Regions from separate parts of the Pseudomonas sp. EA_35y_Pfl2_R5 genome, predicted to be linked through region 3. Evidence: riboswitches for the same ligand, from Rfam matches in the RefSeq annotation. Region 3 holds a riboswitch; each other region holds the start of a gene.
The links. A riboswitch is a leader RNA that binds a small molecule or an ion and turns the genes downstream of it on or off. The one in region 3 is predicted to bind cobalamin.

Region 1: it holds a riboswitch for cobalamin, as region 3 does, so the genes downstream of both, cobW (cobalamin biosynthesis protein CobW) here and AACX99_RS15530 (TonB-dependent receptor domain-containing protein) in region 3, are expected to answer to the same signal.
Region 2: it holds a riboswitch for cobalamin, as region 3 does, so the genes downstream of both, AACX99_RS18230 (energy-coupling factor ABC transporter permease) here and AACX99_RS15530 (TonB-dependent receptor domain-containing protein) in region 3, are expected to answer to the same signal.
Region 4: it holds a riboswitch for cobalamin, as region 3 does, so the genes downstream of both, AACX99_RS02580 (TonB-dependent receptor) here and AACX99_RS15530 (TonB-dependent receptor domain-containing protein) in region 3, are expected to answer to the same signal.

What each region holds. Positions count from the first base shown of each region.
Region 1 is NZ_CAXAOW010000001.1:588,252-595,644, forward strand. It holds gene cobN (cobaltochelatase subunit CobN) at 1-3,030, opposite strand, end outside; gene cobW (cobalamin biosynthesis protein CobW) at 3,037-4,092, opposite strand; cobalamin riboswitch at 4,193-4,389, opposite strand; gene AACX99_RS02665 (cobalamin biosynthesis protein) at 4,362-4,919, shown strand; gene cobM (precorrin-4 C(11)-methyltransferase) at 4,916-5,671, shown strand; gene AACX99_RS02675 (hypothetical protein) at 5,679-5,909, opposite strand; gene glmS (glutamine--fructose-6-phosphate transaminase (isomerizing)) at 5,924-7,393, opposite strand, start outside.
Region 2 is NZ_CAXAOW010000013.1:51,172-58,564, reverse strand. It holds gene AACX99_RS18240 (acyl-CoA dehydrogenase family protein) at 1-1,148, shown strand, start outside; gene AACX99_RS18235 (PaaI family thioesterase) at 1,158-1,613, shown strand; cobalamin riboswitch at 1,646-1,853, shown strand; gene AACX99_RS18230 (energy-coupling factor ABC transporter permease) at 1,909-2,589, shown strand; gene AACX99_RS18225 (hypothetical protein) at 2,594-3,334, opposite strand; gene AACX99_RS18220 (DUF3703 domain-containing protein) at 3,443-3,769, shown strand; gene amn (AMP nucleosidase) at 3,853-5,328, shown strand; gene AACX99_RS18210 (hypothetical protein) at 5,442-6,266, shown strand; gene ahr (NADPH-dependent aldehyde reductase Ahr) at 6,345-7,379, opposite strand.
Region 3 is NZ_CAXAOW010000009.1:42,910-50,302, forward strand. It holds gene AACX99_RS15525 (cobalamin-binding protein) at 1-712, shown strand, start outside; gene AACX99_RS15530 (TonB-dependent receptor domain-containing protein) at 766-2,658, opposite strand; cobalamin riboswitch at 2,759-2,971, opposite strand; gene dxs (1-deoxy-D-xylulose-5-phosphate synthase) at 3,038-4,939, opposite strand; gene AACX99_RS15540 (carboxyl transferase domain-containing protein) at 5,040-7,393, opposite strand, start outside.
Region 4 is NZ_CAXAOW010000001.1:567,817-575,209, forward strand. It holds gene bufA2 (BufA2 family periplasmic bufferin-type metallophore) at 1-45, opposite strand, end outside; gene AACX99_RS02565 (FecCD family ABC transporter permease) at 163-1,182, opposite strand; gene AACX99_RS02570 (ABC transporter substrate-binding protein) at 1,179-2,132, opposite strand; gene AACX99_RS02575 (ABC transporter ATP-binding protein) at 2,129-2,899, opposite strand; gene AACX99_RS02580 (TonB-dependent receptor) at 2,899-5,010, opposite strand; cobalamin riboswitch at 5,185-5,391, opposite strand; gene AACX99_RS02585 ((2Fe-2S) ferredoxin domain-containing protein) at 5,546-6,262, opposite strand; gene AACX99_RS02590 (cobalt-precorrin-6A reductase) at 6,348-7,067, opposite strand; gene cbiE (precorrin-6y C5,15-methyltransferase (decarboxylating) subunit CbiE) at 7,064-7,393, opposite strand, start outside.

The DNA.
Region 1 (7,393 bases), on a different contig from region 3:
GCCCGCCTGTCTGCGTGCCTCGTGCTCATCCAGGCCGCTGTCCTGCAAGGTCAGAGACTCACGCCAAACCCGCGCCGACAGCGGATTCATCTCTTCCGGCTCATCGAGATCGACCACCGCCTGCACCGCGTCATCGAACAGGCGGATCAGGTTGCTAAAGGCATCGCGGAAGAACCCGGAGACGCGCAGGGTCACGTCCACCCGCGGGCGGCCGAGCTGCGCCAGCGGCAGCACCTCGAAACGTTCGACGCGCTGGCTGCCGGCCTGCCACACCGGGCGCACGCCCATCAGCGCCAGGGCCTGGGCCATGTCATCGCCGCCGGTGCGCATGGTCGCCGTGCCCCACAGCGACAGGCCAAGCTGACGCAGATGATCGCCGTGATCCTGCAGATGTCGCTCCAGCAGGCGATCCGCCGCCTGCACGCCGATACGCCAGGCGGTCGGCGTGGGCAGGTTGCGCACATCGACGCTGTAGAAATTGCGCCCGGTGGGCAGCACATCGAGGCGACCGCGACTCGGCGCGCCACTCGGCCCAGCCGGAACAAAGCGCCCGCTTAGCGCCGCGAGCAGGCCGTGTATCTCAGCCGATCCGCAGGCATCCAGCAGCGGTGCGATCTGCTCATGCAGGCGTTGCAGCACCTGGGTGCTTTCCACACCAACGGATTCGCAGTCAGTAGCCTCAATCAGCTGCAAAGCCAGCAGCTCCAACCGTTCACGGGTATCGCCCGCGCTGCGCCAGCTGTCATCGCTAAGACGCTGCAACAGCGCGGGGCGCGGGCCCTGCCAGGGCGCGGCCATCTCGCAATCGAGGGGATCGAAGTCCAGTTGCAGATCGCGAGCCAGGGCGCGCAGCAGGCTGGCGTTGCCGCCCTGGCCGTCGCCACGGGGAATACGCAACAGCGCCAGCAAGGTGTCGCGGCGCAGGCTGCCGGCAGGGGATTCGCCGAATACATGCAGGCCATCGCGGATCTGCGATTCCTTCAAATCGCACAGGTAGGCATCCAGCTGCGGCAGCCAACTGTTGGGGTCTGCATTCAGTTGCAGGCCCAGTTCGCGGTCGAGGCTGGCCTCGCGCACCTTGAGCAGAATCTCGCCGCGCAGCTCTGCGGCGCGGCGCAGGTCGAGCTGGCTGGCCTCGTAATATTCGTCGGCTAGGCGCTCGAGATCGCGCAGCGGGCCGTAGCTTTCCGCGCGGGTCAGCGGCGGCATCAGGTGATCGATAATCACCGCCTGGGTGCGCCGCTTGGCCTGCGCGCCTTCACCCGGATCGTTGACGATAAAAGGGTAGATATTCGGCAGCGGGCCGAGAATCGCGCTCGGCCAGCATTGCGCGGACAGGCCGACGCTCTTGCCCGGCAGCCATTCCAGATTGCCGTGTTTGCCGACGTGTATGACGGCGTTCGCCGCAAATACCCTACGGATCCAGCAATAAAACGCCAAGTAACCGTGCGGTGGCACCAGATCGGGGTCGTGATACACCGCCGCCGCATCCAGCTGATAACCGCGCGCCGGCTGGATGCCGACGAAGGTCAAACCAAAACGCAGACCGGCAATCATCAGCCGCCCGCTGCGGTACATCGGATCGCTCTGCGGTTCGCCCCAGCGCTCGCGCACCGCCTGCTGGTTGGCGGCGGGCAGGCTGTGGAAGAACGCCAGGTACTCGTCCAGCGCCAGACTCTGGGCGCAAGGCCGCGCGTCGAGGCTGTCCAGATCATTGGTCACGCCACCGAGCAACTGGTGGATCAGCGCGGTGCCACTGTCGGGTAGGCCTTCCACCGGATAGCCCTGCTGTTGCAGCGCACGGAGGATATTTAGCGCCGCCGCCGGGGTATCCAGGCCGACGCCGTTGCCGAGGCGACCATCGCGGGTCGGGTAGTTGGCCAGAATCAGGGCAATACGCTTTTGATCGTTACTTTTTCTCGCCAGTTCTATCCATTTCTTCGCCAGTTCGCCAACGAAATCCATCCCCGGCAGATGGGGCTGGTAACAGACCACATCGCTCTGGCTGCGCTCGCTGCGCCAGGCCAGGCCCTTGAAGCTGATCGGCTGGGTGATCAGCCGGCCATCCAGCTCGGGCAGCACGATATGCATGGCCAGGTCACGCGAACCCAGGCCCTGGGCATTGGCTTGCCATTGTTCGTGGTTATCCAGCGCGCAAATGGCTTGCAGCACCGGGATATCGCGGCGAAAGGGTCGTGCACTCGGCGCTTCCGGGTTGGACAGGGCAAAGGCCGTGGTGTTGATGATCAGCGCCGTATCGGTCGCGTCCAGCCAGTCTTCAACCTGGGCCAAACAGGCGGCCTCCTTGAGGCTGGCCACGGCAATCGGCAGCGGATTAAGGCCCTGGGCCTGCAGGCGCTGGCAGAACTGATCAATAAAGCCGGTATTCGCCGCCTGCACCTGGGTGCGGTAGAACAGCAGCGCTGCCACCGGCGCATCAGCCTGCCAACTGGCTTGCCAATCGGCCAGACTTGGATTGGCCAACTGCGGGTGATACAGGCCCACGCGCGGCAGCGGCTGCGGTTCTACCCAGGCATAGTCGCGCTGCAGCCACTGGCTGGCGATGCAGTTAAACAGTTGCAGCGCATTGCCCGCACCGCCCTGACGCAGAAACTGCCAGAGCCTGTGGGCGCTCTCGCTGTCGACATTGCTTAGGCCCATCAGCTCGGGATCGGGACTGTCGTCGCCCGGCACCATAATCACCCACGCGCCGCGCCCGGCCAGCTCAACCAGGCGCTCGATGCCGTAGCGCCAATAGCTGACGCCGCCGTGCACGGAGATCAGGATGACCTTGGCGTGCTGCAGCACCTGCTCGACGTAGAGATCCACCGAGGCGTGATTGCTCAGCTGCGCCGGGCTGGCCAGGCGCAGGCTGGGGTAATCCGCAGGCAACTGCCGCGCGACTTCGGCCAGCAACGACAGGTGCGAATCGCCGGTACAGAGAATCACCAGCTCGGCCGGGGTCTGGCCGAGGTCGGCAATGCTGTCGAGCGGCAGCTGGCTGCCGGGCTGGGTGCGCAGCAGGTGCATGCGAGCTTAGCCTGCCAGCGCGGCGTTTAGCTCGGCTTCGATGGCGGCTTGATCCAGGGTCTGGCCAATCACCACCAGGCGGGTGATGCGCGGCTCATCGGCCTGCCAGGCGCGGTCGAAGTGTTTGTCGAAACGCTGACCAACACCCTGCAACAGCAGGCGCATCGGCTTGCCGGGAATCGCCGCGAAGCCCTTGATGCGCAGAATGCCGTGTTTGCTGACCGCCTCCTTCAGCGCTTGCAGCAGACGGGCTTCCTCGGCTTCAGGTAGTTCCACGTGGAACGAGGCGAACTCGTCGTGATCGTGGTCTTCATGGCCTTCCAGATCATGGTGGGTCTTGCGCCCGTCGATATGCAGCTCGGTCTCGCAGTTCAGGCCCAGCAGCACGTCCAGCGGCAGCTCGCCGCCATGGGCTTCGATGATTTTCACCGCCGGCGGCAGCTCTTCCGCCACTTCCGCACGCACCGCAGCCAGAGCGGCGGCGTCGAGCAGGTCGGCCTTGTTGAGAATCACCAGGTCGGCACTGGCCAGCTGGTCGGCGAACAGCTCATGCAGCGGCGATTCGTGATCCAGATTGGGGTCGAGCTTGCGCTGCGCGTCGACCTGCTCGGGGAATGCGGCGAAGGTGCCGGCGGCCACGGCCGGGCTGTCGACCACGGTGATCACCGCATCGACAGTGCAGGCGTTGCGGATTTCCGGCCAGTTAAAGGCTTGTACCAGCGGCTTGGGCAGGGCCAGGCCGGAGGTTTCAATCAGGATATGGTCCAGCTCGCCGCGGCGCGCCACCAGCTCGCGCATCACCGGGAAGAACTCTTCCTGCACGGTGCAGCACAGGCAGCCGTTGGCCAGCTCGAAGATACGGCCGTTGGCTTCTTCTTCGCTGCAACCGATGGAGCACTGCTTGAGGATTTCGCCGTCGATGCCCAGCTCGCCAAACTCGTTGACGATCACCGCGATACGCCGTCCCTCCGCATGGGTCAGCAGATGACGCAACAGGGTGGTTTTGCCGGCGCCGAGAAAGCCGGTAACGATGGTGACGGGGAGTTTGGCGAGGGTTTGCATGGCGAGTCCTGCATGGCGTCGAAAGAAAGACGAGCAGGCAGGCGGCACAGACATGACAGCCACGGGGCGTCAGCCAACACCACCGGATCACCCCGCCCGGTTGTCGAAAGCGTGACGAGGCAGGTCTCCTGGCTCACGGTCTGCGCCTTGCGCGACCCTTCACCTTCCCGCCATACGGCAGTGGTGTATTGAAGGGCTTTGGACCGTTCACAGTTGCGGGGGCAGCCAAGGCATCAACCTTGTTCCCTCTTAGCTTCATGGGCATGCCCATGAAGAACCTCGAACGCGACAAGGCTACGCAGGCCATGGCGGCCGGTCAATCGCGGTTGACCGGTGCCGGCCGCCATGTTGAGCTACGCCGCCGCACACACCGAGCGCCGCAGATGATCCCCAGCCACACCCCTCGCCGCCCCGCTGCCGCCGTTCAGGTGGTCGCTGGGCTGGGCTGCCGCAGCGGTTGCGGTGTGGAGGACTTACTCAGCCTGCTGCTGCACAGCCTGCAGACGCATGGCCTGACTGTGGATAACCTGGCCGGACTGGCCAGCATCGCGCATAAACAAAGCGAGCCGGGCCTGCTGGCATTGGCCGAACGCCTCGGTCTGCAGCTGAGCTGCTTTAGTACAGCCGAACTGCAGCCCTATCAGCACCTCGGTCAAGGCTCGCCACACACCCTGGCCGCCACCGGCAGCCCGGCGGTCGCCGAACCCTGCGCCCTGGCCCTGGCCGAACACCTGGGCGGCCAACCGGCGCGTCTGCTCGGCGAGAAAACCCGCAACGCCAGCGCCACCTGCGCCCTGGCGTCGATTGCACCCAAGGATGTGTCATGACCGTCTACTTTATCGGCGCCGGCCCCGGCGACCCCGAGCTGATCACCGTCAAAGGCCAGCGCCTGCTGCGCAGCTGCCCGGTGATTCTCTATGCCGGCTCGCTGGTGCCTGCAGCGGTGCTCGAAGGCCACAGCGCCGAGCAGGTGATCAACACCGCCGAGCTGCACCTGGATGAAATCATCGAGCTGATCCGCCAGGCCGATGGCAAAGGCCAGGATGTGGCCCGCGTGCATTCCGGCGACCCGTCTCTGTATGGCGCGATTGGCGAGCAGATCCGCCATCTGCGCCGGCTGGGCATTGCCTTCGAGATCATCCCTGGGGTGACTGCCACTGCGGCCTGCGCCGCCCTGCTGGAAAGCGAACTGACCCTGCCCGAGGTGTCGCAGACGCTGATTCTCACGCGCTACGCGAGCAAGTCGAACATGCCCGAGGGCGAGGCGCTGGCCGACCTGGCACGCCACGGTGCGACCATGGCCATCCACCTGGGCGTGGTGCATCTGAGCAAGATCGTTACTGAGCTGCTGCCGCATTACGGCGCGGATTGCCCGATTGCCGTGGTGCATCGCGCCAGTTGGCCGGATCAGGATTGGGTCAGCGGCACCCTCGCCACCATCGAAGAACAGGTGCGCGCCAAGGGCTTTCGCCGCACCGCGCTGATCCTCGTCGGCCGCGTGCTGCACGCCGAACAGTTCGCCGACTCTGCGCTATACAACGCCGAGCATCATCATCTGTTCAGATCAGCGGGCGACTAATAGCCTGCTAGAGGTGAATCTCAGCAGCCTTGATGCCGAGTAGGCGTAGCTCTTCGATCAGGCCATTAAGGTCGGCGAAGGACTCCACCTGCTCCTGGTCATCGACCAGAAAGAAGCTGGTGCCCGCGCCTTTCTTCAACAGCACGATCCACTCCCGGGTATTGGCCGGATTGGCGATGATATGGGTATCGAAGAGCACACCCTGCGCCTGCTTGCTCTGTATATCTTCACGCCGCATTAGCTGGCTCCTGCTTACTCAACCGTTACGCTCTTGGCCAGATTGCGCGGCTGATCGACGTCGGTGCCCTTGAGCACGGCGACGTAGTAGGACAGCAGCTGCAGTGGGATGGTGTAGAGGATCGGCGCCAGGGCGTCGTGGATATGCGGCATGTTCACCACGTGGGTGCCCTCGCCATTGCTCATGCCGGCCTGCTCGTCGGCAAACACCACCAGCTCGCCACCACGGGCGCGCACTTCCTGCAGGTTGGATTTGAGCTTTTCCAGCAGCTCGTTATTCGGCGCCACGGTGACCACAGGCATATCGCTGTCCACCAGCGCCAACGGACCGTGCTTAAGCTCGCCGGCCGGGTAGGCTTCGGCGTGGATATAGGAGATTTCCTTGAGTTTTAGTGCGCCTTCCATCGCCACCGGGTACTGCGCGCCACGGCCGAGGAACAGGCTGTGGTGCTTCTCGGCGAACAACTCGGAGACCTTCTCCACTACGCTGTCCATGGCCAGGGCTTCGCCCAGACGGGTCGGCAGGCGACGCAGTTCATCGACCAGCTCGGCTTCGAGACCTTTATCCAGGGTGCCACGCACCTGACCGAGAGACAGGGTCAACAGCATCAGCGCAACCAGTTGGGTGGTGAAAGCCTTGGTCGAAGCCACACCGATTTCCGGGCCGGCCTGGGTCAGCAGGGTCAGGTCGGATTCGCGCACCAGGGAGCTGATGCCGACGTTGCAGATCGCCAGGCTGGCCAGGTAGCCGCCCTGACCAGGCGCATGCACCTTGGCATTGCGTAGCGCGGCCAGGGTATCGGCGGTTTCGCCGGACTGGGAGATGCTGACAAACAGGGTGTCCGGCTGCACTACTACCTTGCGATAGCGAAACTCGCTGGCCACTTCGATCTGGCAAGGAATCCCGGCCAGGCCTTCCAGCCAGTAACGAGCAACCATGCCGGCGTGATAACTGGTGCCGCAGGCGACGATCTGCACGTTGCGGACCTTGGCGAACAACTCGGCGGCCTGCGGGCCGAAGGCCTGAACCAGCACGTGGTCAGTACCGAGACGACCTTCCAGGGTGCGTTGCACGACCTTTGGCTGCTCATGGATTTCCTTGAGCATAAAGTGGCGGTACTCGCCCTTGTCGGCGGCTTCCGCACCTTCGTGATACTGCACGCTTTCGCGCGTCACAGGCTGACCGTCGACGCTCCAGATTTGCACGCTGTCGCGCTGAATCTCGGCGATGTCGCCTTCTTCCAGGTACATGAAACGGTCAGTGACCTGGCGCAGAGCCAGCTGGTCGGAAGCGAGGAAGTTCTCACCCAAGCCCAAACCGATCACCAGTGGGCTACCGCTGCGCGCGGCGAGCAGGCGATCCGGCTGTTTGGCGCTGATCACCGCCAGGCCGTAGGCGCCGTGCAGTTCCTTGACCGCTTCTTTCAGTGCTGCTGTGAGATGCGGCTGAGTTTTCAGCTTGTGGTCGAGCAGGTGCACGATCAC
Region 2 (7,393 bases), on a different contig from region 3:
GCAACCTGCCGATCGAGCAGAAAACCGGCGCGACCATCGGCATGGCCATGACCGAGAAGCAGGGCGGCACCGATGTGCGCGCCAACACCACCCGCGCTTATCCAGTCGGCCTTGGCGGCCCGGGCCAGGTCTACGAGTTGGTCGGCCACAAGTGGTTCTGCTCGGCGCCGATGTGCGATGCCTTCCTGACCCTGGCGTACACCACCAAGGGCCTGACCTGCTTTCTGCTGCCGCGCCACCGCCCGGACGGCATGCGCAACGAGTTCTATATCCAGCGCCTGAAGAACAAGCTGGGCAACTGGTCGAACGCCTCCAGCGAGGTGGAGTTCCGCGGCGCCCTGGCCTGGATGGTTGGCGAAGAGGGCCGTGGCGTGCCGACCATTATCGAGATGGTCGCGTTGACCCGCTTCGATTGCATGATCGGCTCCAGCGCCCTGATGCGTCAGGCCCTGACTCAGGCCGCGCATCACTGCGCCCATCGCCAGGTTGGCGGGCGCGCACTGAGCGAACAGCCGCTGATGCAGAACGTGTTGGCCGATCTTGCCCTGGAAAGCGAGGCGGCCTTGGCGCTGACCATGCGCATGGGCAAGGCGCTGGATAACGCCCATGACGAGCAGGAAGACAAGTTCGCCCGCCTGGTCACCGCCGTGGGCAAGTATTGGATCTGCAAACGCGCGCCGGCGATGATCAACGAGGCCGCCGAATGCATGGGCGGTGCCGGTTATGTCGAGGACACCATCCTGCCAAGGCTGTACCGCGAAGCGCCGGTCAACTCGACCTGGGAAGGCTCGGGCAACGTGCAGTGCCTAGACGTGCTGCGCGCCTTGTCCAAGGAGCCGGGCGTGCTTGATGCGCTGTTTACCGAACTGGGCGACGGCCATGGCGATGCGTGGCTGAAAGCGCATATCACGCAACTGCAGGCGGATTTTCGCGACACCGCCGATATCCAATACCGCGCCCGTCAGCTCACCGAAGATGTGGCGCTGGCGCTGCAGGCCAAGCTGCTGCTGGAAGCCGGTAATGCGCCGGTGTCCGATGCCTTTATCGTCAGCCGTCTGGGCGGGCAGGGCGGTCGGGTTTACGGTACCTTGCCGCGTGGCGTGGATGTCGAAGCGCTGGTGGCGCGCAGTACGCCGCACCTGATCTGAGGCCTGAATATGCACGCCACTCTCTTTGAACAGTTACAGGCCTGGCTGGCCGGTGATATCGGTGCGGATTATGGTATCTCCCAGCTGCAGGCCGCAGCTGGGGTGGCGAGCTTCAGCAGTCAGCCGCCGGCCGTGCACTTCAATCCGCTTGGCGGTGTGCATGGCGGCTATACCGCCACGCTGTTCGATGCGGCGCTGGGGTTGGCGGTGTACTCGCAGGCCAGTGCCGAGGAGGTCTACGTGACCGCCAGCCTGCAAGTGAATTACCTGCGCCCGATGGGGCTGGCGGCCTTGCCGCTCCATACCGAAGCTTGCGTGCAGCAGCGCGAGGGGCGACAGGTATCTGCGCAAGCCACTTTGCATGATGCTCAGGGGCAGCTGTGCGCCAACGCCAGTGCCGTATTCACCTGCTTGCGTCATACGGCGTCAGGCTCTCTTCCGTCTGTTGGCGCGCCTGCGCCATAAAATGCCGGGTCTGTCATTTCTCTCTGCCGCCGGGTAAGGTGGCCGCCGATGGTTCCAGCTCGTGTTAAGCGACTGGATGAAAAGGGAACATGGAAAGCACCGCGACCGGTGCCGAAGCCATGGCTGCCCCCGCAACTGTAAACGGTGAATAGCGCCCATATGCCACTGACCGCAAGGCCGGGAAGGCGGGCGAAGTGTCAAACCGTGAGCCAGGAGACCTGCCATCGAAGCCGGGCGCTTATGCCCATCCCCTCAATCCAGATCATCGCGCGGTGGGCGCGGTACAGGAATCTCTATGCACATCGAACCCGAAGTCGTTACTGGCGCCAAACTCTTCCTTAGTTATGCAACCGCCGCAGGTGCCTTTGGCCTCACGGCCAAGCTTGCCCTCGACAGCGTACGCAGCAACGGTGGCGCTGCCGCTCTGGCGTTACGCAGCGTGCTGACCACTGCCCTGGTGTTCTGCTTCTTCGAGGTCTTTCCGCACCATGCGGTCGGGGTTTCCGAGGTGCATCTGATCCTCGGTTCGACCCTGCTGTTGCTGTTCGGCGCCGGTGCTACGGCTGTTGGTCTGGCGCTCGGTCTGCTACTGCAGGGGCTGCTGTTCGCTCAGTTCGACCTGCCGCAGTACGGTATGAACGTCACCACGCTGCTGGTGCCGCTGTGGGCTATCAGTGTGCTGGCCAAGCGCATTATCGTGCCGGGTACTGCCTATGTGGACCTCTCCTACAAGCAGGCGCTGGCGCTGTCGACTGCCTATCAGGGCGGCATCGTCGCCTGGGTCGGCTTCTGGGCGTTCTATGGCAACGGCTTCTCCGGCGATAACCTGGAGGCCGTGGGCAGTTTTGGCCTGGCCTATATGAGCGTGATCCTGATCGAGCCGCTGGTCGATCTGGGTGTGCTGGCCGCTGCCAAGGCGCTGTCGACTTATAGCCGTGGGCCGTTGTTCAACTCGCGTCTGCACCAACCGGCCTGATTGATTACTGGCGACGCTGCCAGATCAGCTTACCGGTATTGCTCTCAGTGACCAGGTACTGGTCACTGAAGCGATAGTAGGCGGCAGGCTGATAGTCGCTGCGGCCCTGCATCTGCACTTCCAGCAGGCCGTTATTACTCTGCCAGCGGCCGCTGTATTGCAGTTCGCCAGGGCTGTCGTAGTTCCAGTCGGCGCCACCTGCCACGCTACGTGTCCATTGTGAAACGCTGCCGTCGCCCTGCATGTGTAGAATCATCTGCGTGGTCATAGAGGCGAAATTGGCGCCGCCGCTGTTAATGATCTTCTCGTGTACCCAGGTGCCGATCAGTGCCGGGTCGCGGGTGGCGCTGCTGCTTGGGCTGCTTGCTTGAGCGGCTACTGCACTCAAATTCTGTCGGTGGAACAGCGCCTTGCGCTCCAGGGTTGCCCCGGTAGTCGGATTACGCGCGGCGATATGGGTGTTGAGCACGCCATTGGCGTAGGTGGCATTCATATTGGCAATCAGCTGCCCGGATTGCGCTTCGCTGATCTGCGCGCTGAGCAACTGGCCGTCAAAGCTGCCGCTGATCTGCAGGCGCAACCTGCCACCTTCCACATACTCCCCCGTGACCTGCTGGCCCTGGCTGCGCAGGTGCATTTCGGCTGGCTGGCCATCCAATGTGGTCAGGTAATGGCCGTCCAGGCTATCGGCCAGCAGAAAACTGGGTAACAGGCAGAGCACAAGGGTGAGCAGCGCGCGCGGCATGAGTGTTCCTTAGGCAATTGGCTAACAGAAGATTAGCAACGGATGCTTGACCTGGGGGCCGCCCCGCACTTGCAGACTGCGACGCAGCTGAAAAATAGGAGTGTTGCCATGACCCGCGAACAAGCCTTCTGGCAGGAATACCAACTGGCCCGCGCCCTGCGCGGCACTGATCCTGCTGCCGAGCTGCGCCATCTGGAACGGGCGCATATTCTCGGTCAGCGCTATTTCAGCGAACACCTGCGCAGCCACCTGTGGGTGCTCGCCTGGGCCTGGCGGCAGCGCGATTGGGCCGAGGGCTTGGCACAACTGCTGCGCATTCCCGGTAGCCTGGGGTCGTTGCTGGGGCTGTTTCCCCTGGGTAATCCGGGCACCCGGCGCGTCGGCCCGCTGACCCCACAGGCTGTGCCCGAGGATCTGCAAACGCTGCTCAAGTAGCTTGCGCGGGTAACGTCGCGCTATCGCAAGCGCGGCGGATCAGGGCAAGATAGAGCCATTGAGATCAGCCAGGAAGGTGCCTTGTGAACCCTTGTTCCGATGACTTTATTGTCGCCAAAACCGCTGAAGAAGCGGTGGATCGTCTGGCCGCCCTGCACCTGCAGGCGACCACGGGCTTGAGTCAGGCGCTCAAGCGCTACCTGAAAGAGCGCATCAAGCCGGATGTCGCCCAACAGTGTCAGTTTCGCTACCCCGAGTTGCGCCTGATCTACCAGGGCCAGGGCGAGGTGGCGGCCAGCGTGCGCGCTTATGCCAAGGTACAGGTGCCGGGTACCTACAGCGTCACCGTCACCCACCCGGCGGCGTTTCGTAAGTACCTGCTCGAGCAGCTGCGCCCGTTGATGGGGGATTTCACCGTACGCGTGGAAGTGGGCGTCAGCCAGCAGAATATTCCTTATCCGTACGTGGTCGAGCAGGGCGATGAGCTGGCTGGCTCCGGGGTCACCGCTGCCGAGTTGGCGCGGGTGTTTCCCAGCACCGACCTGTCTGCTGCCACTGACGGCACGGCTGATGGCTTGTACGACTGGGAAAATACCGACCCGCTGCCGCTGGCGCTGTTCGATGCGGCTCGGGTGGATTTCTCCCTGCGTCGACTGGTGCATTACACCGGCAGCGACTGGCGACATGTGCAGCCGTGGATTCTGCTGACCAACTATCACCGTTACGTCGATCAATTTATCCGCCACGGTCTGGATATGCTGGTCGGTGAGTCGCGCTTCACCCGCATGGTGCTGCCGGGCAATGTGGTGATCGAGCGTGGCATGGCCGAAGGCGAGATGCAGGCAATCATCGAGACGGTGGTCTGGCACCGCTACCAGATGCCGGCTTATCACCTGCAAGGTGAAAACGAGGGTGATGGGATTACCCTGGTCAATATTGGCGTCGGCCCGTCCAACGCGAAGAACATCACCGACCACCTGGCCGTATTGCGCCCGCACTGCTGGCTGATGATCGGCCACTGCGGCGGCCTGCGCCAATCGCAAACCATTGGCGATTACGTGCTGGCTCACGCCTATATGCGTCGCGACGGCATTCTCGATCGCGTATTGCCGCCGAATATCCCGCTGCCGGCCCTGGCCGAAGTGCAGCAGGCGTTGCAGGAAGCTGCCCGGCAGGTCACTGGTGAGCAGGGCGATGAGCTGAAAAAACGCCTGCGCACCGGCACTGTGCTGACCTATGACGACCGTAACTGGGAGCTGCGCTGGGCTCAGGAGCGGCCGCTGATCAACCTCTCGCGCGCCGTGGCGGTGGACATGGAAAGCGGCACCATCGCCGCGCAAGGGTATCGCCTGCGGGTGCCCTACGGCACGCTGCTGTGCGTCTCCGACAAACCACTGCACAGTGAGATCAAACTGCCCGGCGCTGCAGGTGCGTTCTACGAGCGCGCAGTCACCCAGCACCTGCATATCGGCATCACCGCGCTCGACCTGTTGCGCAACCAGCTCAACTCGTTGCACTCACGCAAGCTGCGCAGCTTCGACGAGCCGCCGTTCCGCTAAGCCCAGCAGTAATACTGTGGGCCGCCGCACAGGATGGGGCGGTCGTACTGCAAGTGGTTGCGCAGGGGCGTTAGGCTGCGCGTCCGGCAAATATGACAAGGAATGTTGCATTCATGGATCAGGCCCAGGTTCTACTTGAAGGCTTATGGGAGCCTTTCAGTTTTCTACCCCTATTTGGCTACAGTTGTCTCGGTCTGCTGCTCGGTGCTGTCGTTGGGCTGCTGTTGACCTTGCAATTGCAGCGCCGAGGCTGGCTGGTGCGGCGCAACCGTTGGCATCACTGGCTACTCAAACTGTACTTTTTGCTGTTGCCTGTGAGTGGCGCCTTTCTCGGCGTGCAGGCGGGTCTGCTCTATGGCGGCCAGCAACAGGTTCATCGCCATCTGGACAGTTATGCACCGCTGGTACAAGGTGTGGCGGATGGTGTCTGGCAGGACTTCTCCACGTTTTTGCAGGCTCAAGATCAGCAGGTCATGACGCGCGAACTGCAGAGCAGCAGTGTGCAAGCCGTCCTTAATCATATGGCTGCCCAGTACCTGCAAGCGCAGCTTCTGGCCCGTGCGCCGCAGCTGGAGGAGGCCTCGTTGAGCGAGCGTATCGGCCTGAAGTTGTTCGACTACCTGCAGGCCAGCCTGCTGAGCGCAGCGGTGCGCGATACGGCCGTGGAGCAGGCTAATAAATACATCGGAGTGGACCGCCAGGTGGTGTTCGATGTGCTCGATGCACGCGTTGAGCAACTGTTTCAGGCCGACTTTCTGTTGGGTTTGCTCAAGCGTCAACTAGCTCAAGTGCTCAAGCCGTTCTACCTGACCCTGCTGGTGCTGCTAGGTCTGCTGCTCGCGCTGGTGGGCGTTGAACTGTGGTTATCGCGCCGGCTGCGTCAGTGGCTTGTGCAGGTGCCGCAGGGCGAGCTTTCAGTTCAGGCGCAGATGCCGTAGGGGAAGAGGCAGGCTGTTGCTGTTTGCGAGTTGGTAGGGCGCGGCGGGCCGATCAATGTGCTTGATCGGCCCGTACGACTACTTACTGGCGTCGAGCACCACGCGATAGCGTGCCTTGCCGGCGCGCAGATGGTCGATGGCTTCGTTGACCTTGCTCATGGGGAAGTGCTCGACCTGCGGCAGGATCTGATGGCGGGCACAGAACTCCAGCATTTTCGCCATGTTGGCGGGTGAACCGACCGGGGAGCCGGACAGGCTCTTCTGCTTGGGGATCAGGCTAAATACGTGCACCGGGATGGCGCTGGGCACGATGCCGACAAAGTGCAGCCGGCCTTTGCCCTTCAACGTGGCAAGCATGGCGTTCCAGTCCAGATCCGCGCTGGCGGTGATCAGGAGGAAATCCAGACTGCCGGTAATCGCTTTTAGCGCAGCGCTGTCGGTGGAGGCGACTACCTTGTGTGCGCCCAAGCGCTTGGCTTCGTCCTGTTTGCTCAGCGATGAGGTGAAGGCGGTGACTTCGCAGCCCCAGGCATTGAGAAAGCCCAGTGCCAGATGACCGAGACCGCCAATGCCGACCACACCGACCTTGTCGGTGGGTTTTACATCGAAATCCAGCAGCGGGCTGAACACAGTGGAGCCGGCGCAGAACAGCGGGCCGACCAGCGCCGGGTCGAGGCCGTCCGGCAGCGGTACGGCCCAGGCCCAGTGGCTGCGCAAACGGTCGGCGAAACCGCCGTTGCTGCCAACAATGGTCGGTTTTACCGTGCCGCATAGTTGATGCGAGCCCTCCATGCACGAGCTGCAATGCATGCAGCTGCCCTTGTACCAGCCGATGCCCACCCGCTGGCCGAGCTTCAAGCCGCGCGCTTGCGGGCCAAGGCGCACTACCGTGCCTACCACTTCATGGCCGGGGATAAAGGGGTAGCGCGCGTTACCCCATTCGTTGTCGATCATCGACTGGTCGGAGTGGCAGATGCCGCAGTATTCCACCGCCACTTCCACCTCTTCGGCGCCCAGCGGACCGGGGTCATAACTGTGCGGTTCGAGGGGCGCGCCGGGGGCTTTGGCAGCCCAGCCGGTAAAGGTGTCGACGATGGATTCGGACGAACTCATAGCAATGGCCTCGG
Region 3 (7,393 bases):
GACCGAAATCATGCTGGAGCTGAGGGCGGGCGATCTGCTGGTCGGCGTGCTGGATGGTGGTGAGCGCCCTGCAGCGCTGGCGCAGCTACCTTCGGTTGGAAAGTATGGTCAGCTGGAGCTGGAAAGCCTGCTCGAACTGCAGCCCGATCTGGTGCTGCTCTGGCCCGACAGCATCAGCAGCGCGCAACGCCAGCAGCTGCAACGTATGGGGATTCCCCTGCTGATCGTCGAGCCGCGCAAGCTGGCTGACCTAGCAGAAAACTTCGTCGACATCGGCACGCGTATCGGCCGCGCCGAGCAGGGTCAGCAACTGCAGCAGCAATTCAATCGCGGCCTGGCTGCGTTGCGTCAGCGCTTTCAGCGTGTACAGCCGTTGCGTCTGTTCTATCAGGTCTGGGATACGCCGTTGTACACCATCGGCGGGCAGCAGATTATCAGCGACGCCCTGCGTGTCTGCGGCGCCGAGAATATCTTTGCCGAGCTCACCTTGCCTGCGCCGCAGGTCAGTGTGGAAGCGGTGCTGCAAGCGAACCCTGAGGTGATTCTGGCCGGCGTGCAAGGGCAGCTGGACGCCTGGCGTATCTGGCCGGGCGTGGCGGCGGTTCAGCGTAAGCAGCTATGGCTAGTGCCGGATGCCGGACTGGAACGGCCGAGCTTTCAGATGCTGGCAGCCACCGAGCGGCTGTGTCAGGCCCTGAGCCGCGCACACTAAAAAGCCCCGCGTTCTGCGGGGCTCAGTCGATTGCCTGGTTGACGGTTAGCGCCTCAGAGCTGAGGCGCCCAGGTCACGGCAAACAGCGCGGTGCGGCCTTCGTTGTTGTAGCCGAAGCGGCCGTTGCTGGTGCTGTAAGTCGCCTCGGCATAATCCTTATCGAAGAGGTTGTTCAGTTTCAGGTCGAAGGCCACTTCCTGGCTGGCTTGCCATTTGCCGCGCAGGTTGAGCAGGCCGTATCCACTGAGCTCACGGGTGTTATCGGCATCGTCATAGCGACCGCTGACCGCGCGCCAGCTGGCACCCAGCGCAAACTCGCCGAACGTACGGTCCAAATCGAGGCTCAGCGTGCGCTTGGCGCGGCGGGTGAGCGTATGGCCAGTGTCGCGATCACGTGGATCGATCAAGGCGAGTGCCAGGTTGCCCTGCCAACCGAACAGCTCCTGCTTTAGCGCTGCTTCGAAGCCGTTTATACGGGCGGTCTGTACGTTCTGTGGAATGAAGTTCTGGTCGAGAACAATCGCGTCCTGCAGGTCGATGCGGTATAGCGACAGCTCCAGTGCGCCGGTTTTGCTGTAACGGCTACGCCATTGCGCTTCGTAGCTTCTGGAGGTTTCCGGCTTTAGGTCGGGGTTGGCACTGGCGGAGCAAAAACCGCCGAAGCAGAAGTCTGGGTAGTACAGGTCGTTGAAGGTCGGTGCGCGGAAGCCTTCGCTATAGGACAGGATCAGGTCGTTGTTGTGATTGAACGGCACGGTTAGCGCGGCATTCCAGGTGTTCTCACTGCCGAATTGCTGGTTCTTGTCGTGGCGCAGACCTAGTTCGGTGGAGAAATAGTCGGCGTTGTAGCGGTGTTGGATAAAGGCCGCCTGGTTCCAGCGCGAGTCCTCAGTGAAGTCCTCGCTTCCATTTACACGATCCTCATACCAATCGGCGCCCAGCAGCACTTGGTGGCGCTCGTTGAGGGCCAGTGTGTTCACCCAGTTGACTGAGTCGCGGTAGGTATTAAAGCTGTAGAACGAGAATGCGCTGGCGTTTGGCTGATCGTTGCCGGTGTCGCGCTTGTCCTCGCTGTGGCCGATTTCCAGGCGACTATTCCAGACGTCGCTGATATTGCCATCAATGTAGCTGGAGAGGCTGCTCAGCTGGAAGTCCGTGGTGGGCAGTGAGGTGCTGAAGAGGTCTTCGAACTCGCTCTGGCCGCGCTGGTCGAGGGCGCTGAAGCCGATCTTTAAGTCGTCATTGAAACGGTGTGAGAGATTCAGACTCAGTGATTTATTGCGGTAGGCATCGTCATCGCCGTTGGCGCCGAAATTATCGCGGGTGGCGTCGATCCCTTGAGTTTCATCGAGTGCCGCGCCCAGGTTGAAGCGGGTTTGCTCGTCGCCGCCGGATACCCCGAGGCTGCGTTCGAAGGTCTGGTTGCTGCCGGCAGCAACACGCATGTAGGGCTTCAGGCCGTCGCCGCTGCCTTGGCGGGTGAAAATCTGCACGACGCCACCAATGGCATCTGAGCCATAGAGCGCCGAACGCGCGCCGCGCACGACTTCAACGCGTTCGATCTGCTCCGGGCTGAGAAACTCCAGGCTGCTGGTGCCGCTGGACGCGGCGGCAATACGTTGGCCGTCGACCAGAACCAAAGTTTGCGCGGTCGAAGTGCCGCGCACGAACAGGCCGGTTTGGCTGCCTGCTCCGCCGGTGCGGCTGACGCTGACGCCGGGTACGCGCTCAAGCAGCTCTGCCACGCTGCGCGCTTGCAGGCGTTCGATGTCCTGGCGGGTAAATACTGTAGTGGCAGCGGTTGCCTGCTGGATCGGTTCGGCATGTCGCCCGGAGGTCACAACCAGCGGCGGCAACTCCAGCGAGTCTGCGCTGTTGCTGATTTGGTCAGCATGAACAGTCAACGGCAGCAGCGCCACAGCCAGGGCAAGACGGGACAATTTCACGTAGAGAATCCTCAAAAGGTCGGAAGACTTTTGAGGAGGGCAGGGGCAAGAACGGGCGCGCTGAGGCAGCCTGAACTTGACGGTGATGCCCTCCGCAACACCAGTCACATCCAGCAAGGCCGGTCTCCGGGCTCTCGACGTGCGCCGCCTCGCCTTCCCGGGATAACCCAGTGGCGTTGAAGTGGCGTGCAGAATGGCTCTGCGGTCGATTACCGTTGCGGGGGCAGCGCCGGGATGGTTCGTCAGAACGCACCGGCTTCCCGTTTAACGCCGCTTCACTGTGGAAGGGCGCACCTTGGCGGAAGCAAAACGCCGCGCACATTAATGCGCGAGTGGATGAATTACAAGCAAGCCTGGCTCAGCTCTGGATGAGCGGTGCTCATGCAGAAAGGCTGGCGAGACGCGTGCGGATGGCGGCTTCGATACCTGCGGCATCAAGTCCGCATTCGGCGAGCATTTGCGCCGGTTTGGCGTGTTCGACGTAGTAGTCGGGCAGGCCCAGATGAAGCATTGGCTTGAGGATGCCTGCGTGGGCGAGGAACTCGCTGACTGCACTGCCGGCGCCGCCCATCACGCTGTTCTCTTCGACGGTCACCAGCAGCTCATGGCTGGCTGCCAGCTGGCGTACCAGGGCCTCATCCAGCGGTTTGACAAAGCGCATGTCTACCACCGTGGCGTCGAGTGCGTCGCCAACCTTGAGCGCTTCGCTCAGCTGCACGCCGAATACCAGCAGGGCCACCTTGCTACCCTGGCGGCGAACCATACCCTTGCCGATTTCCAGTGGTTCAAGACCTGGCTCGATGGTGGCATTCGGGCCGCTGCCGCGCGGATAACGCACCGCCGCCGGGCCATTGAACAGGTGGCCGGTGCTGAGCATGCGGCGCAGTTCGTTTTCATCGCTCGGCGTCATCACCAGCATGCCTGGGATGCAGCGCAGATAGGCGAGGTCGAAGCTGCCGGCGTGGGTCGGGCCGTCTTCGCCGACCAGGCCGGCGCGGTCGATGGCGAACAGTACGTCGAGGTGTTGCACGGCCACATCGTGGATCAGTTGGTCGTAGGCGCGTTGCAAAAAGGTCGAGTAGATGGCCACGACCGGCTTGGCACCGTCGCAGGCCATACCGGCGGCCAGGGTCACCGCGTGCTGCTCGGCGATGGCCACGTCGAAATAGCGCTCGGGATAGCGTTCACTGAACGCCACCAGATCGGAACCTTCCTTCATCGCCGGGGTGATGCCGACCAGACGCGGGTCCGTCGCGGCCATATCGCACAGCCACTGGCCAAATACGCTGGAGTATTTCGGCCCCGCGGGCGGCTTCGGCTCGGCACTGGCGGCCGGTTTGATCGGGTCCAGCTTGGTAATCGCGTGATAGCCAATCGGGTCGACTTCGGCTGGAGCAAAGCCCTTGCCCTTCTTGGTCACCACATGCAGAAACTGCGGGCCGTCGAGGTCGCGCATATTGCGCAGGGTGGCGAGCAGGGTCGGCAGATCGTGGCCGTCGATCGGGCCGATATAGTTCCAGCCCAACTCCTCGAAGAGGGTGCCGGGCACGAGCATGCCCTTGGCGTGCTCTTCGGTCTTACGGGCGATCTCCCAGGCACCCGGCAGGCGCGAGAGGATTTTCTTGCTGCCCTCGCGCATGCTGGCGTAGGTGCGGCTGGAGAGGATCTTGGCCAGGTAGTTGGACAGGCCGCCAACGTTCTTGGAGATCGACATGTCGTTGTCGTTGAGGATCACCAGCATATTGGCGCTGACGTCGCTGGCGTGGTTCAGGGCCTCGAAGGCCATGCCGGCGGTCAGTGCGCCGTCGCCGATTACCGCTACGGCTTTGCGCTTGCTGCCTTGGATGCGCGCGGCGATCGCCATGCCCAGGGCTGCGCTGATGCTGGTGCTGGAGTGGCCGACGCCGAAGGTGTCGTACTCGCTCTCACTGCGGCGCGGGAAGGCGGCGATGCCGTCCTTCTGCCGTAGGCTGCCCATCTGCTCGCGGCGGCCGGTAAGAATCTTGTGCGGGTAGGCCTGATGGCCGACATCCCACACCAGCCGATCATCCGGGGTGTCGAAGACGTAATGCAACGCCACGGTTAGCTCGATCACGCCAAGGCCCGCGCCGAAGTGCCCGCCGGTCTGCCCGACCGTATACAGCAAGTACTGGCGTAGCTCATCGGCCAGGACTTCCAGCTCGGCTTCGCCCAGACGGCGTAGCTCGTCCGGCGTGTTGGCGCGGTCTAGAAGGGGCGTCAGCGGGCGTTCACGGGGAATCTCGTGGAAGGTCGTCGGCATCAGGCAGATCGTTATAGGTGCAAAAGATGCGGCAGTTTACCCGAAGCGCCGGAAACTGCCCAAACAAGCTGTCGCAAGATGCCCGCCCTGGGCTGAACGCTTACCAGCTATCGACGCTGCGCTTCTTGCCTTCACGCGGTGCAGGCTTGGGCGTGGCGTTGAGGCCGCGCAGCAGCCAGGCGCGAGTTTCCACGGGGTCGATCACCGCATCGATCTCGAGGAAACTGGCCATATTGATGCCCTTGCCGTTCTGGTAGGCCTTGGCCACCAGCTTGTCGAACAGCTGTTGGCGCGCGGCGGGCTCTTCGATGGCCGCCAGTTCCTTGGCAAAACCTAGGCGCACCGCACCCTCCAGGCCCATAGCACCAAACTCGGCGCTGGGCCAGGCGATGGTAAACAGCGGCGAATGGAAGCTGCCGGCGGCCATGGCCTGGGCACCAAGGCCGTAACCCTTGCGCAACACTACGGTAAAGAACGGCACCGTCAGGCTGGCGGCTGCAACAAACATGCGCGAGACATGGCGCACCGTGGCCTGCTTCTCTGCCTGCGGGCCGACCATAAATCCAGGTGTGTCGCACAGCGACAGCAATGGGATATCGAAGGCGTCGCACAGCTGCATAAAGCGCGCGGCCTTGTCGCCAGCGACCGCGTCGATGGCGCCACCGAGGTGCGCGGGGTTATTCGCCAGCAGGCCGAATGGCTTACCTTCAATGCGGATAAATGCGGTGATTAGTCCCGGCGCAAACTGGCGGCGCAGTTCCAGCACCGAATCGCGGTCGGCCAGGGTGGCGATGACCTGGCGGATGTCGTACACGCGCAGGCGGTTTTGCGGAATCAAGTGGCGCAGTTCGCGTTGATCGGCGCAGTCCCAGTCCTTTAGTGCGCCCTGGAAGTAGCTCAGATACTGCTTGGCCACCCGCACCGCTTCGGCTTCGTCGGCCACGCGCACGTCGATCACCCCGTTGGGGCCTTGCACGCTGACCGGGCCGACTTCCTCTGGCTTGAAGCTGCCCAGGCCGCCGCCTTCGATCATTGCCGGGCCGGCCATGCCGATGGTGGCGTTGTCGGTGGCGATAATCACATCGCAGCACCCTAGTAGGGCGGCGTTACCGGCAAAGCAGCGGCCAGACACCACGCCCACCAGCGGCACCAGCCCGGAGAGCTTGGCCATGGCGACAAAGGTATGGCAGTCCAGCCCGGCCACGCCGACAAAATCGGTATCGCCCGGTCGGCCGCCGCCGCCCTCGGCAAACAGCACCAGGGGCAAGCGCCACTGCGCCGCGAGGCCGAGCATGCGGTCGGTCTTCTTGTGATTCATCACGCCCTGGGTGCCGGCGAACACCGTGTAGTCGTAGGCGATGGCCATGCAGCGCGCCGCCTGGTTGCCGAACGCCTCGGCGTTGACCGTTCCGGTACCGGCCACCAAGCCATCGGCCGGACTCTGCTCGATCAGCTCTTCCAGCGAACGTCGGCGGCGTTGCGCGGCAATCGCCAGGGCGCCGTATTCGTTAAAGCTGCCGTCATCCAGCAAGTCCGCAAGGTTTTCGCGCACCGTGCGTTGGCCAGTTTTGCGCCGTTTTGCCACGGCTAGCGGGCGGCGCTCGTCGCGGGTCACCGCATGGCGCTCAAGCACTTCAGCCAGGTCCGCACGGATATGCTCAAGGTTCAGGCTTTGTTCGCTCTGGCTGGCGGCGGCGTCGACTTCGGCGGGTTCGATAAACAGCAGCGGCTGGCCTTCATTGAGTGCGCTACCGACCTGCGCGGCCAGTTGGCGGACGATGCCGCTGTGGCTGGCGGTGACGACAAACTCCATCTTCATCGCCTCCAGCACGGCAATGTTCTGGCCGACGGCCACCGCATCGCCTTCGGCCACGTCCAGGCTGACCACCACGCCGGTGCTGTGGGCTAGCAGCGGCAGGCAGCCGGGTGGTGCGTCTACTACCGGTTTGGTGGTTTGGTCCGTGGGCTGTATGGCTGCAAAGAAGTGGTGCGGATGAGCCTGGGTTTGCGCGGCCAGCAGCTCGTCTAGGTGGTTTTCGACAAAGCGTGTGGTCAGCTGATAGCTCGCCACCTGCGGCAGGCGCAGCAGGTTTTGCAACAGATGCAGATTGCTCGTTACGCCTTCCAAGCGGAATTCGCACAGCGCGCGATAGGCGCGGCGCAGGGCGCTGGGGTAGCTCGGCGCATGGGCGATCAGCTTGGCCAGCAGTGAGTCATAGCTGGGGCTGACCGGGTAGCCGGCGTAACCGTAGCCATCCACGCGCAGGCCGGGGCCGCTGGGCGGCTGGTAGGCGGTTAGAGTGCCAGCGGCCGGGCGGGTGCTGCCATCGGCACTCATGCTTTCCAGGTTGATGCGCAGCTGTACGGCGCAGCCATTCAGCGGCGGCGGTTGCAATAGGCCGAGCTCAGTCAGGGTCTGGCCGGCGGCCAGCTTGAGCTGGGTGTGCAGCAGAT
Region 4 (7,393 bases), on a different contig from region 3:
GAAGGCAATGGCGGCACCAGTAGCAGCGGTGGATTTCATGGTCATGTGCGTATCCTCGGGTGATCTGGGTTGGCCGGACGAAAAGGGGTTTGTGTGCCGGCATTTAACTAGAGCGACGAGACGAACAGGCGTTACAGCCGCGCTGAAAAAAACTTTAGTCGTTCAGCGCCGACGCAGCAAAAGCACGAAGAACACCCCACCAATTGCCGCCGTGGCGATGCCGATTGGCAGGTCCTGCGGCGCCAGCAGGGTGCGCGCGGCGACATCCACCCAGACTAGAAACAGCGCGCCGAGCAGCGCACTGACCGGCAGCAGGCGACGGTGTTCGGCGCCCACCAGAAAGCGCGCGATATGCGGCAGGATCAGTCCGACAAACCCGATGGCACCGCTTAGCGACACCAGCACCCCGGTCAGCAGCGACGCGCAGACAAACACCAGCAGGCGCACCCGACGCGGTTCCAGGCCCAGGCTGACCGCGCTGTGTTCACCGGCCATCAGCGCATTCAACGCCCGCGCCAGACCGAGCAACAGCAGCAGGGCCAGCATCAAGCACAGCGCCGGCAACCAAAGCAGTTCCCAACGCGCCAGACCAAGGCCGCCGAGCATCCAGAAGATCACCGAACTGGCGGCATGGTGATCGCCGAGAAACAGCAGCAGGTTGCTCGCCGCCATCATCACAAACGACACCGCCACCCCGGCCAGCAACAGGCGGTCGCTCTCCAGCCGACCACCGCGACTGGCAATCGCCAGCACCAGCAGCATGCTCACCAGTGCACCGACAAAGGCCGCCAGCGGCAGGCTAAGCAGGCCGACAAATTCACCCAGATACAGCACCACAATCACCGCACCCAGCGCCGCGCCGGAGCTGACCCCGAGCAGATGCGGATCGGCCAGCGGGTTGCGCGTGACCGCCTGCAGCGCCGTGCCGACCAGCGCCAGCCCGGCACCGACCAGCGCACCGAGCACCACCCGTGGCGCGCGGATCAGCCAGACGATGCTGTCCTGGGCGCTGCTCACCGCCTGCGCCGGCTGCAGGTCAAACAGACGCTGGCCGAGGATATCCAGCACCCGCGCCAGTGGCACCGGCGCGGCGCCAAAACCCAGCGAGGCGGCGCAGGAAATCGCTAAGGCCGATGCCAATAGCACCAGTAGCAGGCGATAGGCGTGCGGGCTGCGAATCATCGCGCAAACGCCTGCGGGTGCAGCGCGGCGGCCAGCGTTTCAATCGCTTGCGCGTTATCCAGGCTCGGCGTTACCGCCAGATAGGGCAGCACCACAAAGCGCTGCTCACGGATCGCCGTCAGCCCCTGCAAGGCCGGGTGGTGCAATAGGAAATCGCGTTTCTGCGCCGCACTGCGCTCGCCGTAATCGACGATCAGAATCACCTCGGGGTCGCTGCTGATCACAGCTTCCCAGCCAACACGCACCCAACTCGCAGCCAGCACATCCATGACATTGCGCCCGCCAGCGGCTTCGATCAGCGCCTGTGGCATGGCCAGGCGGCCGGCGGTAAAGGGGCTTTCCTCGCCGCTGTCGTAGAGAAACACCCGTGGCGCCGGGCCGCTGTCGGCCAGGCGCTCACGCACCGCCGCCACCCGTTGCTGCATGCTCTGCACCAGTGCCTCGGCGCGCGGCTGCACGGCGAAGATGCGGCCGAGGTTATGCAGATCGTTGTAGACATCCTCCAGGCTGGCCACCCGGCGTGGCATGACGTGGGCGCAGGACTCGCTCAGCTCGTACACCGGGATGCCGAAACGCGCGAGGTTCGCCGGGGTGACTTCACCACCGACGCGCATGCCGTAGTTCCAGCCGGCAAAGAAGAAATCCGCCTCGGCGTTGAGCAGGTTTTCCAACGACGGGTGCCGCGCGGCCAGCTCGGGCAAATCGGCCAGCTGCGCCATCAGCTCGGGGTTTGGGGTTTTCCAGGCGCTGATGCCGCTGTAGCCGACCATCCGCGATTTCAGCCCGAGGGCTAGGAGCATGGCGGTCAGGTTGATGTCCTGACTGACTGCGCGTTGTGGCGGCTGCGCGATGGTCAGTTGGCGGTCGCAGCTGGTGACGGTAACCGCCTGGGCGGACAGGGCCGCGCCCAGCAGCGGCAGGCACAGGGCGTAACGCAGAAAACGCTTCATGGATTGATCCAGGTAATACGCGGGTGCCCCGCGAAAGGATGACGGTCGACCAGCGCCTGCACGCCATACACTTCGGCCAGCAACGCTTCAGTCAGCACTTCGGCGGGTGTGCCGCTGGCCACCACGCGGCCGTGGTCGAGCACATACAGGCGGTCGCAGAAGGCTGCCGCCAGGTTGAGGTCGTGAAAGCTGGCCAGGGTCGCCAGGCCGAGGGCTTTGATCAGCCGCAACAGCTCCAGCTGATAGCGCGGGTCGAGGTGGTTGGTCGGCTCGTCGAGGATCAGCAGCGTCGGTTGCTGCACCAGCGCGCGAGCCAGCAGCACGCGCTGCTTCTCGCCGCCGGAGAGATGGGCGAACGCCTGGCGCTTGTGCTCAGTCAAACCCACCCGCGCCAGAGCCTGCTCGACCAGAACAAGATCGGCCTGATCATCACCATCGAACAGGCCCTTGTGCGGCGTGCGCCCCATGGCGGCTACTTCGGCCACGGTGAGGCCGAAGTCCTGGGGAAACTCCTGCAGCACCACTGCCACCCGCTGCGCGCACCAGCGCGGCGAACGGCTCCACAGCGCTTCGCCGTCCAGCTCGACACGGCCCTGATCAGGCCGCTGAAAGCGGTAGGCGCAGCGCAGCAGGCTGGTCTTGCCGCTGCCGTTGGGACCGAGCAGACCGACCAGCTGACCATCGCCCACCGCCAGCTCGATGCCATCGAGCAAGGCCTGCTCGCCGCTGGGCGACCAGGCCAGCTCGCTGATCTGCAAGCGCGGCATCAGAAACGGTAATCGGCAGTGACGAACAACGAACGCGGCGCGCCCAGGTACCACTGCTGGCCATCGCTGCTGCCGGTGGTGGCGTACTGGCGGTCGAACAGGTTGTTCAGCTCCAGGCCCAGGCGCACGTCCGCCTGCACCTGCCAGCCGATATTGGCATCGACCACGGTGTAGCTCGGCAGCGTCACGCTGTTCGCTGTGTCGGCATAGCGCGCATCGACATAACGCGCGCCAATACCGGCCTGCACCTGCTCACTAAGCGCCTTGCTCAGCCACAGGTTGGCGGTGCGCCGTGGCACGTTGGTCGGCCGATTGCCGCTTCGGTCACCACCGGCCTCGCGGAAGTCGTCGTACTCGGCACGCACCCACGCGGCGTTGGCCGACACTTGCCAACCCTGCCCCAGCGCCAGTTCCAGAGTGGCTTCCAGACCGTCGGATGACTGCTGACCGATCTGCTCGGTCGGCGCGGTCGGGGTGGCACGGCTGAGCAGCTTCTCCTTGACGATATGGTAAGCAGCCAGCGTCCATTCGCCCTGGCCATTCCAGAACGCCTGCTTGAGGCCGATCTCGGTTTGCTTGGCCTCGCTCAGGTCGAACTGCTGCTGCGTCGGATTAAGCGTCAGCAGGTTGCTCACGCCCTCGGTGCTGGTGGCGTACTGGCCATACAGCGACAGCTCGGGCGTAACCTCGAAGACCAATCCGGCGCGCCAATTATCGCCCGTCAGGCTGCGGTCGGCGCTACTGTCGGTCAGCAGGTTGTCGCGCTGGATATGCACCTGATCGCGGCGCACACCGCTGACCAGCGACAGGCGGTCGGTCAGCTGGGTGCGGTTCTCGGCGAACAGCGAGAACTGCCGCGCCAGGTTGCGCTCGCGCGGGCCATAACCCAGCGGATCGGTGCTCTGATACTGGCCGCCACCGCTGCCGGCAAGCGGCACCGTGTCAGTGAAGCTGCTGGAAAAATCGTGCTGACGGGCGAAGTGGATGCGGTTGTAATCCACGCCCACCACGGTGCGACTATCCAGGCCGAACAGGGCGTGTTCCAGGGTGAAGGTCTGGCGATCGCCGACCTGCTCCTGGGTGTGCTTGATCTCGTAGAAGTCGCTGCGCTTGACCTGATCGCCCGGCTGCCAGCGGTAGGACTCGGCATTGCGCCAGTAGCGCTGGGTCTTGATGTAGTAGAGCTGGTTACTGGCGGTCAGGGCGTCATTGATCCGCCAGTCGCTGACCAGTCGGGTGATCTGGTCGTTGTAGCGAACCTCGGCGTTATCGACGTTGTAATTGCGCTCGCGCAGGCTCTCGCGATACTTGCCCGCGACCAGCGGCGTGCCCAGGTAGCGCTGCGGGTCCTGATCGCCCTGATCATGGGACAGGGTGAAACTCAGCGCATCGCTGGCATCCCAACGCAGGGCAGCGCTGAGCGCCCGGCTCTGCGACTCGCCGTCATCGACCCAGCCATTGCTGGCCTGTTGATTGAGGTTGAGCCGGTAGCTCAGCGTATCGGTCAGCGAGCCGCCGCTGTCCAGCGCGGCCTGGCGGCGGTCGTCGCTACCGTAGCCGAGGCGCAGCTGGTTGCTGATGGCGCCGCTGAACGGCTTTTTCGGCACCACGTTGATCACCGCGCCCGTCGCGCCTTCACCGTAGAGCACCGAGGCCGGGCCGCGCAGCACGTCAATGCGCTCCACCGACCAAGTGTCGACCGGGAAGGTCACGGTGCCGGCCCCGACATACTGACGGGTGCCGTCGTACAGCTGCATGATCGCGCTGTGCCCGGTAAAGCCGCGCGCCGACAGCGCGGTGCCGCCATTGCCGGGGCTGCCGATGCTGCTGATGCCGGGGGTGCGGGTGACCGCGTCTTGCACGCTGAGGTTGTTGCGCCCACGCACCTGTGCGCCGCTTAGGCTGCTGGTGCTAGCCGGGGTTTGCAGGGCCGTCAGGCCCAGGCGCGAACCGCTGCTGGTGGGCGTATGCAGATCGCTTTCACCCTCCGCAGCAACCTTGGCCTGCACGGTCGTGGCCGGCAGATTGACCGGAGATTCGCCCGCCACAGCCGTACCGGCCAGGAACAGGGTAAGGGAAACAGAGAGTTGAGACAGGGGATAGCGCGCCATGATGCTTCCATCGCAAAGGGAAAAGGCACGGCAATCCCGATGGAAACGCGCAACAGCAAAACACGGGCGCACAGGCACCCACGATCGGCGTCAACGCCCGCCCACCGCGGGTTGCCAAACAGTTGGGAGTTGCCGCTGCATCACTGGCAGCGTGCAACATCCCTAAGAACCTGTTCAGGTTCTTAGAATCAGGCCGGTCTCCGGGCTTGCGAGGGTCATGACGTCATCGCCTTCCCATGCAGAAACTGCACAGTGGCATCGTGATGACGTCGCTCGCTTACCGTTGCGGGGGCAGCGTCGGACTAACCCAAAAAGGGCGCACCGACTTCCCGTTTAACCTCACGCACGGCGGCGTGAGACACCTGAAACGGCGCGGATATGACCATCCGCGCCGACACAAGTCAAGGCGTGAACTCGACAAGGCCACCCGCTCAAGGGCGAGGTTTTACATCTGTGGGAGGCGCTTTAGCGGCGGTTTCTGATGAGGCGTAGGGTGGACAACGCGAAGCTTGTCCACCATTCGTGGCGCAGTGACTCAGCCCTGATCAATCCGCAGCTCAGGCACGGCGCGCCCGGCCACCAGGCGCTCATCGACCAGACGGATTAGCTCGGCCTCATCACGCACGCGAAACCACTCGCCGGCCGGGTAGAGACTGGCCGTCGGGCCCAGATCGCAGGGAAACTGACACTGCGTGCGGGTGATATGCACCCCGCCCTCGCACTCCAGCTTGCCCGCAGCCTTGAGCCGCTGGCGCAAGGCCTTCCACAGCTCCAGCGCACCACGCCGGGTGCAGCGCGGGCCGTTGCACAGCAGCAGGCGTTGCGCGTGCGGCGGAATCTGCGACCAGGCGTGATGTCCCGGCACGGCGGCCACACCGACACAGGGCAGGTGCAGTTCAGGGCGCTCGATCAACGCGCAGGCGGCCTCCACCGGCAAGCCGTCGGCCTGGCCAATCGCACTGGCGACAAACAGTTGCTCCGGCTCGGCCTGCTGGCACAGTTCGCTGCGCAGCCAATCGAGGTGCGGGCTGCTGCTCTGCGGCTCCAGGTCGATCACCAGTAGCGGCCGCTCAGCCTCGGCCACGCGCTGCCAGAGCGGCGCATAGCCTGCGCTGGTGTCGACGATATCGGCCAGCGCTGCTTCACCACGCAGCTCAACCAACCGGCGACGCAGCAGCTCGGCAAACGAGCCCTCGGTCAGCTCCGGGCCGACAAACAAAATGCGGGCGTAGGGTGAAACGGGCGTGGTCATGGCGGCCTCCAAAGCGGGGCGGCAGTCTAGCAGGGGATGTTTTGCATTTGGCACGTAGGGTGGATGAAGCGTCATCCACCCTACCCTATAACTGCAGCGCCTCGACAAGATCTTCCAGGCAGGCAAACTCGCGCTCCACACTCGGCAAATCAGGCCGACGCAGCAGCAAAACCGGCACGCTCAGCTCCCGCGCCACCTGCAGTTTCGGCTCGGTGGACTGGCTGCCGCTGTTCTTGCTGACCAACACATCGCTGCCCAACAGAGCGAACAGTGCGCGCTCGCCGTGCAGATCAAACGGCCCGCGAGCGCCGATAATTGTCGCCCGCGGCACGGCCTCCTGGGCCGTTAGGCAACGCACCGTCCAGTGTTGATGAGGGGGGATTTCATGCAGATGCTCCAGCGGTTCGCGGCCTAGGGTAAACAGCGGACGACGAAAGTCTTGCAGCGCAGCCACCAGTTCGTTCCAGTCACCCACTTCGCGCCAGTCATCTCCGGCGCCAGCCTGCCAGCCGGGGCGGCGCAGCGCCCAGCAGGCAACTCCGCTCAGCTCGGCGGCGCGGGCGGCATTGGTGCTGATCTGTGCGGCATAGGGGTGGGTCAGATCGAGCAGCAGTTCGACGCCCTGTTCGCGGATAAACGTCGCCAGCCCTTCGGCTCCGCCAAAGCCGCCGACGCGCACCTGACAGGGCAAGTCATCCGGCACCCGGCCCAACCCGGCCAGACTGTAGATCGCTTCAGGGCTTAAACGCCGCGCCAGGCGCAGCGCCTCGGTAGTGCCGCCCAATAGCAGAATTCGCGGGCTCACGGCTTGCACACCTCCAGCAGGGTGATCGGCAAGGCGCTGCGCCAGGTGTCGAAACCGCCCAGCGGCTGCGCCTGGGCCACGCTGATACGGATCAACTCGCCGCCCACCTGCTCGCGCCAGGCCACCAACGCCGCTTCGCTTTGCAGAGTGACGGCATTGGCCACCAGCCGACCGCCCGGCTTAAGGCTGGCCCAGCACTGCTCCAACACGCCGGGGATGGTCACCCCACCGCCGATAAAGATCGCATCTGGCGCGGCCAAGCCGGCCAAGGCCTCGGGCGCACGGCCGGCGACCAATTGCAGGCCGGGCACGCCGAGGGCATCGCG